One region of the Bacillus sp. 1A genome, then DNA from elsewhere that is predicted to be linked to it. Evidence: riboswitches for the same ligand, from Rfam matches in the RefSeq annotation. Region 1 holds a riboswitch; the other holds the start of a gene.

What was found. Region 1 has a riboswitch for cyclic di-GMP ahead of ACUN0F_RS31520 (methyl-accepting chemotaxis protein). Riboswitches for the same ligand answer to the same signal wherever they lie in the genome.
Region 2: linked by a shared signal. The riboswitch ahead of ACUN0F_RS28165 (SpaA isopeptide-forming pilin-related protein) and the one ahead of ACUN0F_RS31520 (methyl-accepting chemotaxis protein) in region 1 are both predicted to bind cyclic di-GMP.

What each region holds. Positions count from the first base shown of each region.
Region 1 covers NZ_JBQYLZ010000001.1:6,150,437-6,158,567, forward strand. The annotation lists gene ACUN0F_RS31495 (ABC-F family ATP-binding cassette domain-containing protein) at 1-1,256, opposite strand, end outside; gene ACUN0F_RS31500 (ABC transporter ATP-binding protein) at 1,652-2,401, opposite strand; gene ACUN0F_RS31505 (ABC transporter substrate-binding protein) at 2,398-3,396, opposite strand; gene ACUN0F_RS31510 (ABC transporter permease) at 3,393-4,166, opposite strand; gene ACUN0F_RS31515 (MTH1187 family thiamine-binding protein) at 4,138-4,458, opposite strand; TPP riboswitch at 4,559-4,660, opposite strand; gene ACUN0F_RS31520 (methyl-accepting chemotaxis protein) at 4,722-6,461, opposite strand; cyclic di-GMP riboswitch class I at 6,605-6,689, opposite strand; gene ACUN0F_RS31525 (anaerobic C4-dicarboxylate transporter family protein) at 6,973-8,131, shown strand, end outside.
Region 2 covers NZ_JBQYLZ010000001.1:5,506,587-5,514,717, reverse strand. The annotation lists gene ACUN0F_RS28190 (PH domain-containing protein) at 1-717, shown strand, start outside; gene ACUN0F_RS28185 (DUF975 family protein) at 919-1,572, shown strand; gene ACUN0F_RS28180 (CPCC family cysteine-rich protein) at 1,523-1,837, shown strand; gene ACUN0F_RS28175 (hypothetical protein) at 1,900-2,283, opposite strand; gene ACUN0F_RS28170 (TetR/AcrR family transcriptional regulator) at 2,615-3,151, shown strand; cyclic di-GMP riboswitch class I at 3,323-3,415, shown strand; gene ACUN0F_RS28165 (SpaA isopeptide-forming pilin-related protein) at 3,475-8,131, shown strand, end outside.

The DNA of each region.
Region 1 (8,131 bases):
AATGCTTGGCGTACTTCTTTCTTTGTCATATCTGGTCGTTCTGCCCAAACTTTTTCTAATGGTGTTGTTTCTGAAGCAAACTCTTCCTGCGCAAAATAAGCAGGATTTACTCGTTCTCCAACAGAAATTGAACCGCTTAACGGCTTTATTTGACCTAATAACGTTTTTAACATTGTCGTTTTTCCAATTCCATTATGACCAACAATCGCTATCTTTTCTCCTTTTTTCACTTGCAAATTCAATTCTGGACATAACGGAGAACTATATCCTATCCTTAGTTTTTCAGCCTGTAATATGCGACTAACTGGCTCCTCATAAACATTGAAATCAAAACGGGATCGAGGTACATGATTAACCTTTTCAACCCTTTGCATTTTCTCCAATACTTTCTCTCGACTTTTGGCCTGTTTCGCTTTTCGAATTTTATTTTTTTGAATAAATGTTTCTAACTGAGCAATTTCTTTTTGCTGTTTCGCATGCGCCGATTGTAATTGTTTCCTTTGCAATTGATAGCTTTGCACAAATTTTTCATAATTTCCTACGTATCGCTTCACTTTCCGTTCTTCTAGATGATAAATAACATTCGTAATACTGTTCAAAAATACTTCGTCATGCGAAATGATCACATAAGCTTTTTCATACAGTCTCAAATACGATTGCAACCATTCTATATGGGCTGTATCTAAATAATTTGTTGGCTCATCTAGCAATAAAACATCAGCTTTTTCTAAAAGAAGCTCCCCAAGTAATAACTTTGTTCGCTGTCCTCCACTTAACTTTGAAACATCCTTTTTCAACCCTATTTCAAATAAACCTAAACCGATTGCTACTTCTTCAATTTCTGTATGAATTTGATAGAAATTAGAGCTTTCCAATATAGTTTGTAATTCTCCATACTTTACTAACAGTTTTTCTACTTCTCCTGCTCCATTCATTTCTTCAGCAATTTTTAACATTTCGCATTCAATCCCATACAAATTAGAAAATGCACTTTGTAAGTATCCTTCAATTGTTATCCCCTCTTGTAAATCCATATGCTGCTGTAAAAAACCTACCTTCACATGTGGAAACCATTCAATATTTCCGTCATCATGTATAAGTTCTCCTGTTAAAATCCTTAACAATGTTGATTTTCCAATTCCATTTTTCCCAACTAACCCAACATGCTCGCCCTTTAATAGTCGAAAACAAGCATTATATAAAATGGTTTTCTCACCATACGAATGACTTAAATTTTCTACTGTTAATATACTCATTTTTTTCTCTCCTCTACTTATGATTCATAAGCTAAATAGAGAGCAACAGTAAAAAGCCTTATTTAATTGTGCATATAAAAAATGGGTAAGGTGAATACACCTTACCCATTACATATTATCGTAAAAAAGGATTAAGGTTCTTTACCTGCTGTCTTCAATTTAGCTTAATTGTTAAAAATGGGCAGACTTCTCCCATATCAAGCTAAAACCATTTGAAGAACAGTTGATAAAGTCATTTTATCCTTTCACTCCTTTAACATTTGTTATATTAAGAGTATAAACTACTCTGTTATATTCTATTCTCTATTTTTTCTTTTGTTCCTTCTCATTCTTTTCATGTTCTATAAAAAAAAGCTCTTACCAGCGATTATATTTAAATCTGGTAAGAGCTTTTTCTATTTTTTCATATAAGGAGCTAATACTCTCAGAATTTCTTCCTTATCCTTCTTTAACTCAAGTGATGTTAACATATCCATCGTTCTTGGTCTAGGTAATTTCACTTGTACCTCTCCAACTATTGATGCTGGTCTTTGAGATAAAATAAATACGCGATCCGAAAGTAAGATTGCCTCATCTAAGTCATGTGTAACCATAACGATTGTTTGCTTCTCTTGGTGCCAAGAGTTTAAAAGCCAACTATGTACTTCCATTTTTGTAAAGGCATCTAATTTTCCAAAAGGCTCATCAAGTAGCATAATTGGCTTTTCACATAAATATGTGCGCAGAAAACTAATCCTTTGACGCATACCACCAGACAATTCATCTGGATAATGGTCTGCATATTCATCTAGCTGAAACTGCTTTAATGCTTCCATTCCTTCTGTTAGCCTTTGTTTTTTCGGTTTACCTTCAATTTCCAATGGCAACACTATATTTTGCAAAGCTGATCGCCACGGTAGTAATAAATCTTGTTGCGGCATATAACTTATAACATCTTGCTCTTGTACGTGCGTATCCTTATACGTTACATTCCCACTTGTTGGTTTTTCAACATTTGCAATCATATTTAATAATGTGCTTTTCCCGCAACCACTCGGTCCTACAAAGGAAACGAACTCTCCCTCTCGTATAGAAGCACTAATATTTGCTAATACATTCTTTCCATCAAAAGCTTTTACAATCTCTTTTATTTGTAATCCACTCATTTTTCACTTGGAAGGAACTCATTTGTAAAGGCATCTTTCACATCAATTTTCTTCTTAATAACTTTGTTATCATATAAGAAATTCATGTAATTCGTCCAAACTTCTTCCTTCTGTACTCCCCACGCTTTTGCATCATCTTGATACTTCGTACTTAACCATTTTTGACTTTCTTGTACTAATTCTTTATTCACATCTGGAACTGCTTTAATTAAAATATCAGCAGCTTCTTTCGGTTCTTTAATTGCAAAATTATAACCTTCTGTCGTTGCACTCATAAACTTTTTCACAAAGTCTTTATCTTGCTTCGTATGTTTTTCACTCGTAATAATAACAGGACTATAGAAATCAAGCGCTGGGTCTAAGTCTTTCACCATAATCGTATGTAACTCTTTTCCTTGGCGCTTCGCTTCAATTCCATCCCATCCGTAATATATCCATTCAAAGTCTGCATCACGACCGATTGATTTAAAGAAATCTGTTTGTCCTAAGATGATTTTTTCAACTTTATTAAAATCAGCTTGATGCTTCTCCATGATTGTCTTCAACGTTGCTTCTTCTGCTGGTCCTCCCCAGCCGCCGTAACGTTTACCTTCAAAATCTTTTGGTGACGTCATATTATCTTTTTTAAGTGATGCAAAAGCTGAAGTGTTATGTTGAATGATTGCCCCTACAGATACAACAGGAATACCTTCCACACGAGCCAACGTTACATTTTCTTGTGCGCTTATTGCGAAGTCAGCTTTTCCGGAAGCTATCATTTGCTCCGCTGTCACATTATCACCTGGCTGAATAATTTCTACATCTAATCCTTGCTTTTTATAATAATCTTTCGCTTGCGCTACATATAGGCCAGTATGATTCGTATTCGGAAACCAATCTAATACTACTTTTACTTTTTGATCTTTACTTGCACTTTCTTCTTTCTTCGCCGGATTACATCCAGCCACACCTACTGCTAATAAGGCAGCCAACATAACTTTTAAACCTTTTTTCATTTTCTGCCGTCCTTTCTATATATCCATGGTGCTGTTATTCTTGCCATAAACTCCACGATAAAATACAGACATAATGTCACCATAACAATAATTGCTGCCACACCAAATACTCGGGCTGTTAAAAAGGATTTTGTAGCCCTTGTAAGCATAACCCCTAATCCTTCGCTTGCACCGAGCCATTCCCCAATAATTGCTCCCATTACGCTATATGTAACTGCAATTTTTAAACCTGAGAAAAAGTATGGCAGCACTGCTGGAAACTTTACTTTCTGGTAAACTTGCCATTTCGTTGCCTTCATCGTTTGCAACAACTTCAACATATTTTTATCTACCGTTTGAAAACCTTCTAAAATGCTAAGCGCAATCGGGAAGAAACAAACGAGTATTACTACCATTACTTTCGGTAGCATTCCATATCCAAACCAAATAATAAATAACGGTGCAAGTACAACGATTGGAATCGTTTGCGAAATAACAAGCAACGGATTTATTAAAATACGAAATAAAGGGATAACATCCATAATAATTGCAATACTTGTCCCAATTAAAATCGCAAAAAACAGTCCGATTAGAACCTCTTGTAACGTTTGCATCGTATTCGGTAATAGTAAATCTTTCATTCCAATTAATTCTTGAACAATGGCAGAAGGCTTCGGTAAAATCCACGGTTCAATTTTAAATAATGAAACAGATCCTTCCCATATCGCTATGAGAAGGATAAGCCAAATTGTTGTAATTATTTTAGATTGCTTCTGGTTTTGCATATTCATCACGGTACTTCCAAACCTTTTCATCTATCGTTACACCAGTGCTTGGACGATAATGGATTTTAATAGAAGTAATCACTTCTTCTGCTCCAGCATCCACACAAGCTTGTTGCGCACGTTTAATGATATCAAGAAGTACATCTAATTCTCCTTCCAGCGTTGTTTCCATTGCCCCTACTTCATAACGAACTCCCGATTGTTGTACAACCTCAATTGCTTTATCAACAACAGAATACACATCTTTGTTCTTCGCTTGTGGTACTACTGAAAATGAAATTGTAACTTGTTGTGACATAGTAAAATCCCCCTTATAAAATGAAATATTAAAACAAGAAAAGGCTTTCCTACTGCGTAGGAAAGCCTTGTATGCAAGTTATTATAGAATAACATATGCTACATCACTTTAAGTAACTCCCTACGCTGGCATTATCCAGATCAGGTTGAGGGTCGATGTTTGTTTACATCCTCTCAGCCAATTGGCTCCCCGGTCCTTAATTCGTTTTCATTGTAGCATGATTTATTTTATTGAACAAACAAAAGCACGTATAATCATTTCATTTAACTTTTGAATTCCCCTATTAACTCTTGTAACTCCTGTGAAAGCCAGCTTAAAGAACTAGCTAATTCAGCAATATCTTGTACAGACATTTCCTGTTCTTTCATACTTTCTTCAATATTATTACTACTATTTGCATACTTATTTGCAATAAGTGATAGTTCATTTACAACACGAACAATATTTTGGCTATTTTGCAATATATCACTTGAATTTCTAGAAACAACTCTAACTTGATTTGTAACAGATTGTGCTGATTTTGAAATTTTTTCAAAGAAAGCACCACTACTTTGAAAAAGTTTAATTCCGGATTCTACTTCTTTTGAAGCTTTTTGTATTGAAACAACAGCTTCTTCCGTTTCAACTTGTGTTTCCCCTATTAATTTCGCTATATCTTTTGCTGATGCTTCCGTCTGCTCTGCTAATTTTCGCACTTCATCAGCAACAACGGCAAATCCCTTTCCGGTTGCCTCAGCACGTGAAGCTTCAATAGAAGCATTTAAAGCTAGCGAATTCGTTTGATTTGAAATACCTGTAATTACATTTACAATATCACTAATTTCTTTTGATCTTGTTTCCAAAGAATGAATGATAGAAGATAAATCTTGTACTGCATTTTGTATTATGTTCATTTGATTAATCGTCTGTTCAATAACACCATTTCCTTTTACTGAATGATGCTTCGTACCTTCAGACTCTTTCGCCATTTGTTTTGCAATATTAGTTATCTCTTCCATCCTATCTTCCATTTCATATACAATACCTAAATACTTTGGTACTGAAGTTTCTTGTGATTGAACGCCAGCCCTTAACTCAACTATAGAACTTACGATTCCTTGGACTGCCATGCTATTCTCTTTCGTACTCACTGACAATTCTTGCGAAGATGAGGAAACCTGTTCTGCTGCCTGCTTCACTTTATCTATAATTCCTTTAAACTTCTCAATGGTATTATTAAAATACGCATTAATAATACCAATATCATCTGGTCTTTCCTCTAATTTAATACTTAAATCACCTTTACCGACTCTGCGCAATCCTTCACGTAAATCCCGCAATGGAGCAAGTGCGTTACGCACAATTAAGAATTGAATAAAAGTTGCAATTAAAACAGAAATACAAATAAACATTAAACCTTGTATAATGAACTTTTCTTTTGTACTAGGAACAATAGAAGCATCTACATCAGCTGCAACAAGTGCCACAATGTTACCTTCTCCATCTTTAATAGGCTCTAATATCGTTACCCATGTTCCTAATACGTCTTCATATACTTCTGTCATGTTTGCTTTTTTTGTGCTCATTACTTTATCATATGCTTTCATCCAAAGGTCTGGTTGTTTATAATATTCTCCCGGCCTTACTTCAACAACATTTGCTAAACCTGTAGATAAATCAATGATTTGTAGCTCACCTTTTTCATTTTTTTTCGCTCCAACAATATAGGTTTGTCCAACACTGTTCAATTCTTCCGTTGATTCATCTAATTTCTCTGTTAACTTCTCTCTCTTTTCTCTTTCTGCCGTTGGGTCTTTTGCAACATCTCTCAATATTTCTGCGTCTAATTTATGTAATACCGTATCTCCTGTTTCAAAAGAATGCCTTTCAAATATAGACATCATGCTATTTTGAAACATGTTAAAACTTAACGCTCCCATAGTACCGACAAGCGTCAAAATAACTAACACAGTTAACAATACATTTTTTTGAAGAAATGATAGCTTATGCCAATATCTTCTCATTAACATCACCTTTCTTAATTAACTTACTATAAAGTAACGCTATTAAAATATATACCTTATTAATAAACGATAACGGCTCTCATTTGTTTATAAACAAAAAAAAGACCAATGAAAAGAGCATTGGTCAAGACCAACCCTATCCGTCCGGTAACTGGCTAGCATAGCCTTTCGACCTTAGCTCCTGTAGTTTTGCGTCCTAATGTTTCCATCAGTTTGCCTTTCTCGCTGAACGAGTTGAACGATATGGGAGTTCTATGAGAATTAAATTATTCTCTATCAAAGATTACAACATAAGAATTAAAATGTCTACCTATTTAGAGATGCAAATGTAAAGTTTCAATGTATTATTTTTTCGAAATAATTTAACAAAGTTCGTGAATGTTACATTTCTTGTGTTATATAATAAAAAATGTATATAACACAAGGATTATTTTGAGTATTTGTTTTAATTTTCGTTCAAATTAAATTATTCAAATATATCTTAACTAATGAATTTCGGAGGTAGTTTATCATGTTTTGGCTACAATTTCTTACGTTACTACTCTGCATTTTTATTGGCGCACGCCTAGGCGGAGTTGGTCTAGGAGTAATGGGTGGCGTTGGTATGGCAATACTTGTTTTTGTCTTCCACTTACAACCTACAGCTCCTCCTATTGATGTAATGCTTATGATTTTAGCAGTAATTACAGCTGCCGGTGCACTGCAAGCCGCTGGAGGAATGGACTACCTTGTTCATCTAGCTGAGAAAGCATTGCGAAAAAATCCAAAGCGCATTACATTCTTTGCTCCAATTGTTACTTATTTATTTACACTGTGCGCAGGAACTGGTCACGTTGCTTATTCTGTACTTCCTGTTATCGCAGAAGTCTCTCGCGAATCTGGGATTAGACCGGAACGACCAATGTCAATTGCCGTAATCGCTTCCCAACAAGCAATTACAGCTAGCCCTATATCAGCTGCAACAGTTGCACTTTTAGCAATGCTAGCTGACTATAAAATCACCTTATTAGATATTTTAAAAGTAAGTATTCCTTCTACCTTCATCGCTTGCATGGTAGCTGCATTTGTTGCTAGCAAAATGGGGAAAGAATTAAATGAAGACCCTGAATACTTGAAACGTTTAAAAGAAGGAATGATTCCTAAAATTGAAGAGAAGAAAGAATTTGTTGGTTTAAAAGGCGCTAAACTATCCGTTATCCTTTTCTTAGTAGGAACTTTCCTTGTCGTACTTCTCGGTTCATTTGAAGCACTTCGTCCAGGATGGATGGTTGACGGGAAGTTAATTCGTCTTTCCATGCCAAACACAATTGAAATGGTTATGTTAACTATCGCAGCTCTTATTATTATTTTCTGCAAACCAAATGTAGAAAGCATCGTGTCTGGTAACGTCTTTAAAGCGGGGGCAACAGCAGTTGTTGCTATTTTCGGTATCGCTTGGATGGGAGATACTTTCTTTAACGGAAACTTAAATATGATTCAAGGATCAATTCAGCACCTAGTAACAAGTGCACCATGGCTATTTGCCATCGCATTATTCATTCTATCTATTTTACTATATAGCCAAGCAGCAACAGTACGTGCTTTAATGCCTCTTGGATTATCACTCGGTATTCCACCAGCGCTACTAATCGCAATGTTCCCTGCAGTAAATGGATATTTCTTCATTCCAA
Region 2 (8,131 bases), 640 kb from region 1:
TTAAAACATGGTAATTTCACAGTAAATCGAAGAAATGATGAGGTCCGCATTTCGCAAGGATTACTTGAGAAAAAAGAACTCGTACTAAAGTTACATCGTATTCAAGGTATTACGATAAAAGAAAGTATTTTGCGTCAGCCATTCGGTTATTGTGCTGTGCAAGTAGAAGTCATTCAAAGTAAGGGAATGGGTGACGAAAAAGAAAAAGTTACACTGCATCCTATCATTCGAAAAGATCGCGTACAACAGTTACTTGCACATTTACAATTACCATACGAACTGAATACAAACATTATTTCATTACCAAAAGTAGCATTACGTCGTTATTTAATTGATAGTTTTATATTCTTCGCAATGCTAGCAATCCCGCTTATCGGAATAAGTGTTTACTTTGAAAAGCACTTCATCATGTGGGCATTAATTCCGCTCGCAATCCTCATCTTTACACTTGGATACGCAACATTTAAAACAAATGGTTACAGTGTAAACGGAGAGCAAATTACGCTTGTATATCGCAGCGTCGGAAAATATACAGGACTTGTTAGAAGAAGACATGTCCAATCAATGGAAAAAACACAATCCTATTTCCAACGCCGTGCGGATTTATGTACGTACAAATTCTCTAACGCATCATCGGATTATAAATTAGAGCATACGAGAGTAGAAGATGCGGAGAGAATGCAGGATTGGTATAAGAAGAGAATGAGTGAGAATTAACTTGAAAAAGCTTGCCTATTATGAAAGGCAGGCTTTTTTTATTATAGGAAAATGAGTGACTTAATTCATATATTAGTAAAGCTACAGCGCACATATATCAATACATACCAAAAAAGGTAGTATGCTTCTATTTCAGGAAAATCTGTGGAATTTTTGATATAAATGGTATACTAATATAGAAAAAGTATTAGGAGGCTATATATGATAAGTCAGTTAAAAAGAGAATCACTTGATGCATTAAAAGGAAAATGGGGATTAGCGGTAGGGGCAACTTTATTAGTCGGAATCCTTATTGGAGCTGTTGAAATTCTAACTACAGGTATTTTCTCGATATTTTGGGGGTGGGAAGAAGCAAATGAGTCACTTACAGTAACTATTATTGCAATGTTTATTATCGGGCCGTTAACAGTAGGTGCTTCTTATTTTGTTTTAAATGTAATTCGCGGGACTAATGCTCGTATTGGTCATATATTTAGATGGTTTAACGATGGAAGTAAGTTTATGAAATCGTTTTTAACATATTTACTAATGAATGTGTACTTGGTTCTATGGACATTACTTCTTATTATTCCAGGTATTATTAAATCATTTTCTTATTCTATGACATATTTTATTTTGAATGATCATCCAGAATATACAGCGAATCAAGCGATTACTGAAAGCCGTCGTATGATGAATGGACATAAAATGGATTACTTTTTACTATGCTTAAGTTTCTTAGGTTGGTTCATTTTAAGTATTCTTACTTTAGGAATCGGTTTCTTATGGTTAGTACCTTATTTCTACACGACATCAGCTGCATTTTATGAAGAGATTTCAAAAGAATATTATAAAAAAGAAGACACTACTTTCTAATAACCATCTATCCCCTAAAGAATATAGGGCACAGATAGAAGAAGAACCACCGGATACATATGAAATTTGTAATATATGTTATTGGGAAGATGATGAGGTTCAGTTTAACAATCATGACTTTGAAGGCGGGGCGAATGAAGTTTCGTTAAGGCAAGCACAGAGAAATTTCATTGCATTTGGTGCTTGTGAGGAATGTTTTGTGCAATCAGTTAGAAAGCCAAATAGTGAAGATGTGAAGGGCGCTAGTTGGAAGCAAATTCAGTAAGTAAAATGTTATTACTCAATTTATCAGGAGTAATAACATTTTTTTATGCAATGATGAAAGAATTAACGCCGTCTTACAAAATAAAACAGTAAAGATGATACAGTAATAGGAAGGCCAGTATCCAGAAAAGCTTCTAAATAAAAGGATAAAAAATCTCTGTCGTTAAACCACATAAAGAATAAATGATTGTAGGAAATACCTAACAGTATAAATAAAGGAATACCGATCTTTAATTCGTGACTTCCTTTTATTTTTCTATAACAAAATTCACCAAATAAACAACCGATAAGAACAGGGATGCTTCCAAGAATTGAAAACATAATAATAGATACCCAAATCGGTCCCCAGGAGTCGGCATAATTTGGAACTAGTGTATACTGTAAAACGTTCACAATGATAGAAAAAACCAGTAAACATATTAAATAACTAATAGAAAATTTTTTCAATGGAATCATCCTTATAAAATTTCACTTTATTTTTATGAAAATATAAACGTCTTTAAATTATAGATTAGATATATAAGGATAATTAATTTTTATACATTGCGTGTTTATGGATATATTTTCAATGAATATAAAAGTATAGATGTATAGTCAACTTTGTGTATTTAATGTTATCATATTGAATGATATGGAAATTTTTAATAGAAGAAGCAACGAACAATTCAAAGGCGAGGAAGCTTTTGTTGTATAAAGAAAATATTTATTATTACTCAGCGATATTGAAAATAAGGTACGTATTTATATAAATTTAGTAGAAATGGGGTTTTAAAAAGGAATGAGTACAAGTATAACACGGCAAAAGATTTTAGAAGCCGCTTCTCAAATTGTGCAATGTAAAGGGGTTGCTAAGTTAACCTTAGAAGCGGTAGCTAAAGAGGCGGGGATAAGTAAAGGTGGATTGTTGTATCACTTTTCAACTAAAGAAGCTTTAATAGAGGGCATGATACTCAAAGGGACGGAGGAGTATCAAGACGCTATTCACAATAAAGTTGCGGAAGACTTAGAGAAGAAAGGAAGGTGGGTACGTTCTTTTGTAGAGGAAAGATTAAGTAATGAGAGAAGAGTAGAAGAGCTGGGTAGTAGTATGATGGCAGCATTAATGCTAAAACCTAAATTACTTGAACCGTTACAACAATCATTTCAGCAACTGCAAAATAAAATAGAAAATGATGAGATAGATTCAGTTTGTGCCACAATTATTAGATTAGCGGCAGATGGATTATGGTATTCGGAATATTTAGGGGTTGGAAGACTAAGCCCCGAATTAAGAGAAAAAGTAATTCAAGCTCTTATTTGTAATTCATATAAATAGAATATACGAACTATATAATGTAAAATAATTCACCATTGCTTATTTAATGCACTGGTGAATTATTTTTTTTATTAGAAAAATAGAACAATTTTATAGAGTATTGAATTATAACCGTCCAGACGGTATAGTAATATTTGGTTTAAGAGGAAAATGAAACAAAAAAAGAATAAAAAATATTTTTAGCACACTATTCGAAAGGATAGGCCGCAAAGCTTAGAGTCTACGGTAATACATATTGGTTACTAAGATCGTCTGGTTGCACATTTTTGATGCAACCGGACGGTCTTTTTTTGTTATATAAATATAAAAAATAGGAGGGAATTATACAAATGAAAAGTACTAAAAGGCATATTTCGATGGTTTCATTAGTTTTTCTAGTATTATTTTCAGTGCTAAATGTGTGGGCTCCAGTTATTCAAGCTGCTGTGATAAAAAATCCAGTGGACGAGATTAATATTTCCCGTACTGATGGTACAACGTCTGAACCATATCAAGCCTCAGATGGCATGAAAGTAGAAGTGAAGTGGTCAGCTAAAGAAAAAATAAAAAGTGGAGATCAATTCACAATTGATATGCCAAAAGAATTCAGAAAAGATCTTATGAATATGAGTTTTCCTTTAAAAGATGCTGAAGGAAAAACAGTTGGTACATGTGAGATGAAAAAAGGTCTATTGACGTGTACTATGGGTGATTACGTAGAAGGAAAGAATAACGTTAAAGGTTCTTTATTCGTAGAATTTTACTTTGGGCTAGAAGCATATGATGGTGTCAAAGAAATTCCATTAGAATTTAACGTTGATGGTCAAATCGTTAATAAAGAAGTAAGTGTAAATAATACGACAGAGAGACCGAAGCCACATCCCAATACAGATAATTTATTGAAATGGGGTTCTTATAATCAAGAAGATCCGTCCATTGCTGATTGGCTTGTATATGTAAATGCAACTGGAACAGAAATGCAAGATCTTAAATTAACAGACACATTAGGACCTGGGCATGAATTAATTACAGATAGCTTAGTATTAGAAGAGGCTGTATTTGAAGATGGCTATGCACCAACAAATGTTAAGCCAGCAGATTTATCTAAAATTAAAATTAATGCAACGAAAACTGGATTTACAATTGAATTTCCAGACAGCTCAAAAGGTTATATTTTAAGATATAAAACAAAGATTACTAATCCTGCTGCAAAGCCTCATAAAAATACAGTGAAATTAGAAGGCAAAAATATTAAAACTGAAGAAAAAGTAGGAGAAGTATTTGTAAGTGGTGGGGGAGGAACTGGTTCAGGCGACGATCATCCACCTAGTATTGAAAAGAATATAGTTGATGAGAGTGGTAAGCTTGTAGAGAATCAGCAGTTAGCGCAAATGGATCAACCTATTCAATATCAAGTTGGTACACATATACCAAACGATCCTCCTAAATACACATCTATGGTAATTAGTGATGATTTAGAAGATGTATTAGAAGTATTAGAGGCAAAAGTGTATGATCAAAATGGCCAAGATATTACTTCTAAAGGAACACTAAAGATAGATAAACAAAAAAGTGAAGTAACATTTACGTTCGGTGAGAATTTTGACTATAAGTCATATGAAGACCAGGTAATTAACCTCAGCATTAAGGCGAAAATTAAAGCTAATGCAGATTTATCTTCTTACGTAGATAAGAAGATTCCTAATAAAGCGGAATTACATTTTGATGATAAAACATTAACATCGAAAGAAGTAAATGTTACACCGCCTGAAGCTCCAAAAGAAGGTACAGTATCGATTCATAAAATAGATGCTGAGAATCCGAACAAAGGGTTAAAAGGTGCCGAATTTGAAGTTCGAAATAGTGCAAATGAAGTTGTTGCAAAATTGATAACGGACGAAAACGGCTTTTCAGTACCTCAAACTTTAGCTCCTGGGACGTATAAAATTTATGAAACAGTAGCACCAGAAGGGTATCAAAAATTAACGATTCCAGTAGAGGTTACACTTCAAGCTGGAGAAACAAAAGCAATTGAAATTAAAAATACTTTGCAAAAGGGTCAAATTGAATTAAAGAAAATTGATTCGGAAAATGGTGAAAAACCATTAGCAAATGCAGAGTTTGATATAGTAAAAGACGGTGTAGTAGTTGAGCATATTATTACAGATAAAGATGGTAAGGCAATCTCTAAACCGTTAGCGCCAGGGAAATATATTTTAAAAGAAACGAAAGCGCCTGAAGGATACCAATTAAAAGAAACAGAATTCGAAGTAAATGTAACAGGGGACGGTATATTCCCGATAACAGTAGAAAATGCAATGACAGACAAAGGTAATGTAGAAATTTCAAAGGTGGACAAAGAAAACGGTTCAGTATTAGCGGGTGTCGAATTTGAAGTCCAAAATGAGAAAGGTGAAGTAGTAAGAAAAGTAACGACGGATAAAGAAGGAAAGGCAATCGTTTCAGATCTTTCAGTAGGAAAGTACAAATTAGTAGAAACGAAAAGCTTACCAGGTTACAAGAAACTAACAGAGCCAGTATCGTTTGAAATTACAAAAGGTATGACAAAAGTCCTATCATTAAAAGTAGAGAATGAGCAGTTAGATAACGGTTCAGTAGAAATTACAAAAGTGGATAAAGACAGCCAGAAAGCATTAAAAGGCGTAGTTTTCGAAGTACGAGATGAAAAAGATAAAGTAGTCAAAGAGGTAACAACAGATAAAGAAGGAAAGGCAATCGTTTCAGATCTTTCAGTAGGAAAGTACAAATTAGTAGAAACGAAAAGCTTACCAGGTTATAAGAAACTAACAGAGCCAGTGTCATTTGAAATTACAAAAGGTATGACGAAAGTCCTATCATTAAAAGTAGAGAATGAACAGTTAGATAACGGTTCAGTAGAAATTACAAAAGTAGATAAAGACAGCCAGAAAGCATTAAAAGGCGTAGTCTTCGAAGTACGAGATGAAAAAGATAAAGTAGTAAAAGAAGTAACAACAGATAAAGATGGAAAAGCAACAATTGATGATTTATCAGTAGGAAAGTATAAATTAGTAGAAAAAGAAAGTTTACCAGGTTATAAGAAATTAATAGAGGCGGTATCGTTTGAAATTACAAAAGGCATGACCGAGGTCTTATCATTAAAAATAGAAAATGAAATGGTAGATACGGGAAATATAGAGATAACAAAGATAGACAAAGATAATAAAGCACCGTTAGTGGGAGTAACGTTCGTTGTCCAAGATGAGAAAGGTAACGAAGTTAAAAAAGTAACGACAGATAAAGAAGGAAAAGCAAATGTTTCAGATTTATCAGTAGGAAAGTATGAATTAGTAGAGGTAGAAAGTTTACCAGGTTATAAAAAGCTAGAAAAACCAGTATCATTTGAAATCAAAAAAGGCATGACCGAAGTTCTATCATTAAAAGTAGAAAATGAAATGGTGGATACAGGGAATGTAGAGATAACAAAAATAGATAAAGATAGTAAAGCGCCATTAGAAAATGTTGTATTTGAAGTACGTGATTTAAAAGGTAAAGTAGTTGCAAAAGTAACAACGGATAAAGAAGGAAAAGCAAACGTTTCAGATTTACCTATTGGGAAGTATGAGTTGGTGGAAGTAGAAACACCAGCAGGATACAAACCACTTGAAAAACCAATTTCATTCGAAATTGAAAAGGGTAGAGTAACAGCGTTAAAGCTAACAGTCGAAAATGAATTAGTGGATACAGGAAATGTAGAAATTACAAAAGTAGACAAAGAAAATAAAGATGCTTTAGCTGATGCTGTATTTGAGATTCAAGATGAAGCAGGACAAGTAGTCGCTAAAATAACGACAGATAAAAAAGGACACGCACAAGTTACTAATTTATCAGTTGGCACATACAAGCTAGTAGAAGTAAAAGCACCAAAAGGATATAAGCAATTGGTAGATCCGATTACTTTCCAAATTGAAAAAGGTATGACGAAATCTCTTGCTTTAACAGTAGAAAATGAAATGTTAGACAAGGGAAATGTAGAAGTAACAAAAGTGGATAAAGACAGTCAAAAAGCATTAGAAGGCGTAGTCTTCGAAGTGCAAGATGAGCAAGGCAAAGTAATAACGAAAGTAACAACAGATAAAGAAGGAAAAGCAAACATTTCAGATCTATCTGTAGGAAGTTACAAATTAGTAGAAGTAGAAAATTTACCAGGCTACAAAAAACTAACAGAGCCAGTATCATTCGAAATCAAAAAAGGTATGACGAAAGTCTTATCATTGAAAATAGAGAATGAATTGGTAGACAAAGGTAATGTAGAAGTTACAAAAGTGGACAAAGAAAGTGGCACAGTATTAGCGGGCGTAACTTTCGAAGTGCAAGATGAAAAAGGAAAAGTAGTAACGAAAGTAACAACAGATAAAGAAGGAAAAGCAAACATTTCAGACCTATCTGTAGGAAGTTACAAATTAGTAGAGGTAGAAAGTTTACCAGGTTATAAAAAGCTAGAAAAACCAGTATCATTTGAAGTCAAAAAGGGTATGACAGAAGTTTTATCGCTGAAAGTAGAAAACGAACAAGTAGATAAAGGCACAGTAGAAATTACAAAAGTAGATAAAGACAGTCAAAAAGCATTAGAAGGCGTAGTCTTCGAAGTGCAAGATGAGCAAGGCAAAGTAATAACGAAAGTAACAACAGATAAAGAAGGAAAAGCAAACATTTCAGATCTATCTGTAGGAAGTTACAAATTAGTAGAGGTAGAAAGTTTACCAGGTTATAAAAAGCTAGAAAAACCAGTATCATTTGAAATTACAAAAGGTATGACGAAAGTCTTATCATTGAAAATAGAGAATGAATTGGTAGACAAAGGTAATGTAGAAGTTACAAAAGTGGATAAAGACAGTGGAACAGTGTTAGCGGGCGTAACTTTCGAAGTGCAAGATGAAAAAGGCAAAGTAGTAACGAAAGTGACAACAGACAAAGAAGGAAAAGCAAACATTTCAGATCTATCTGTAGGGAGTTACAAAT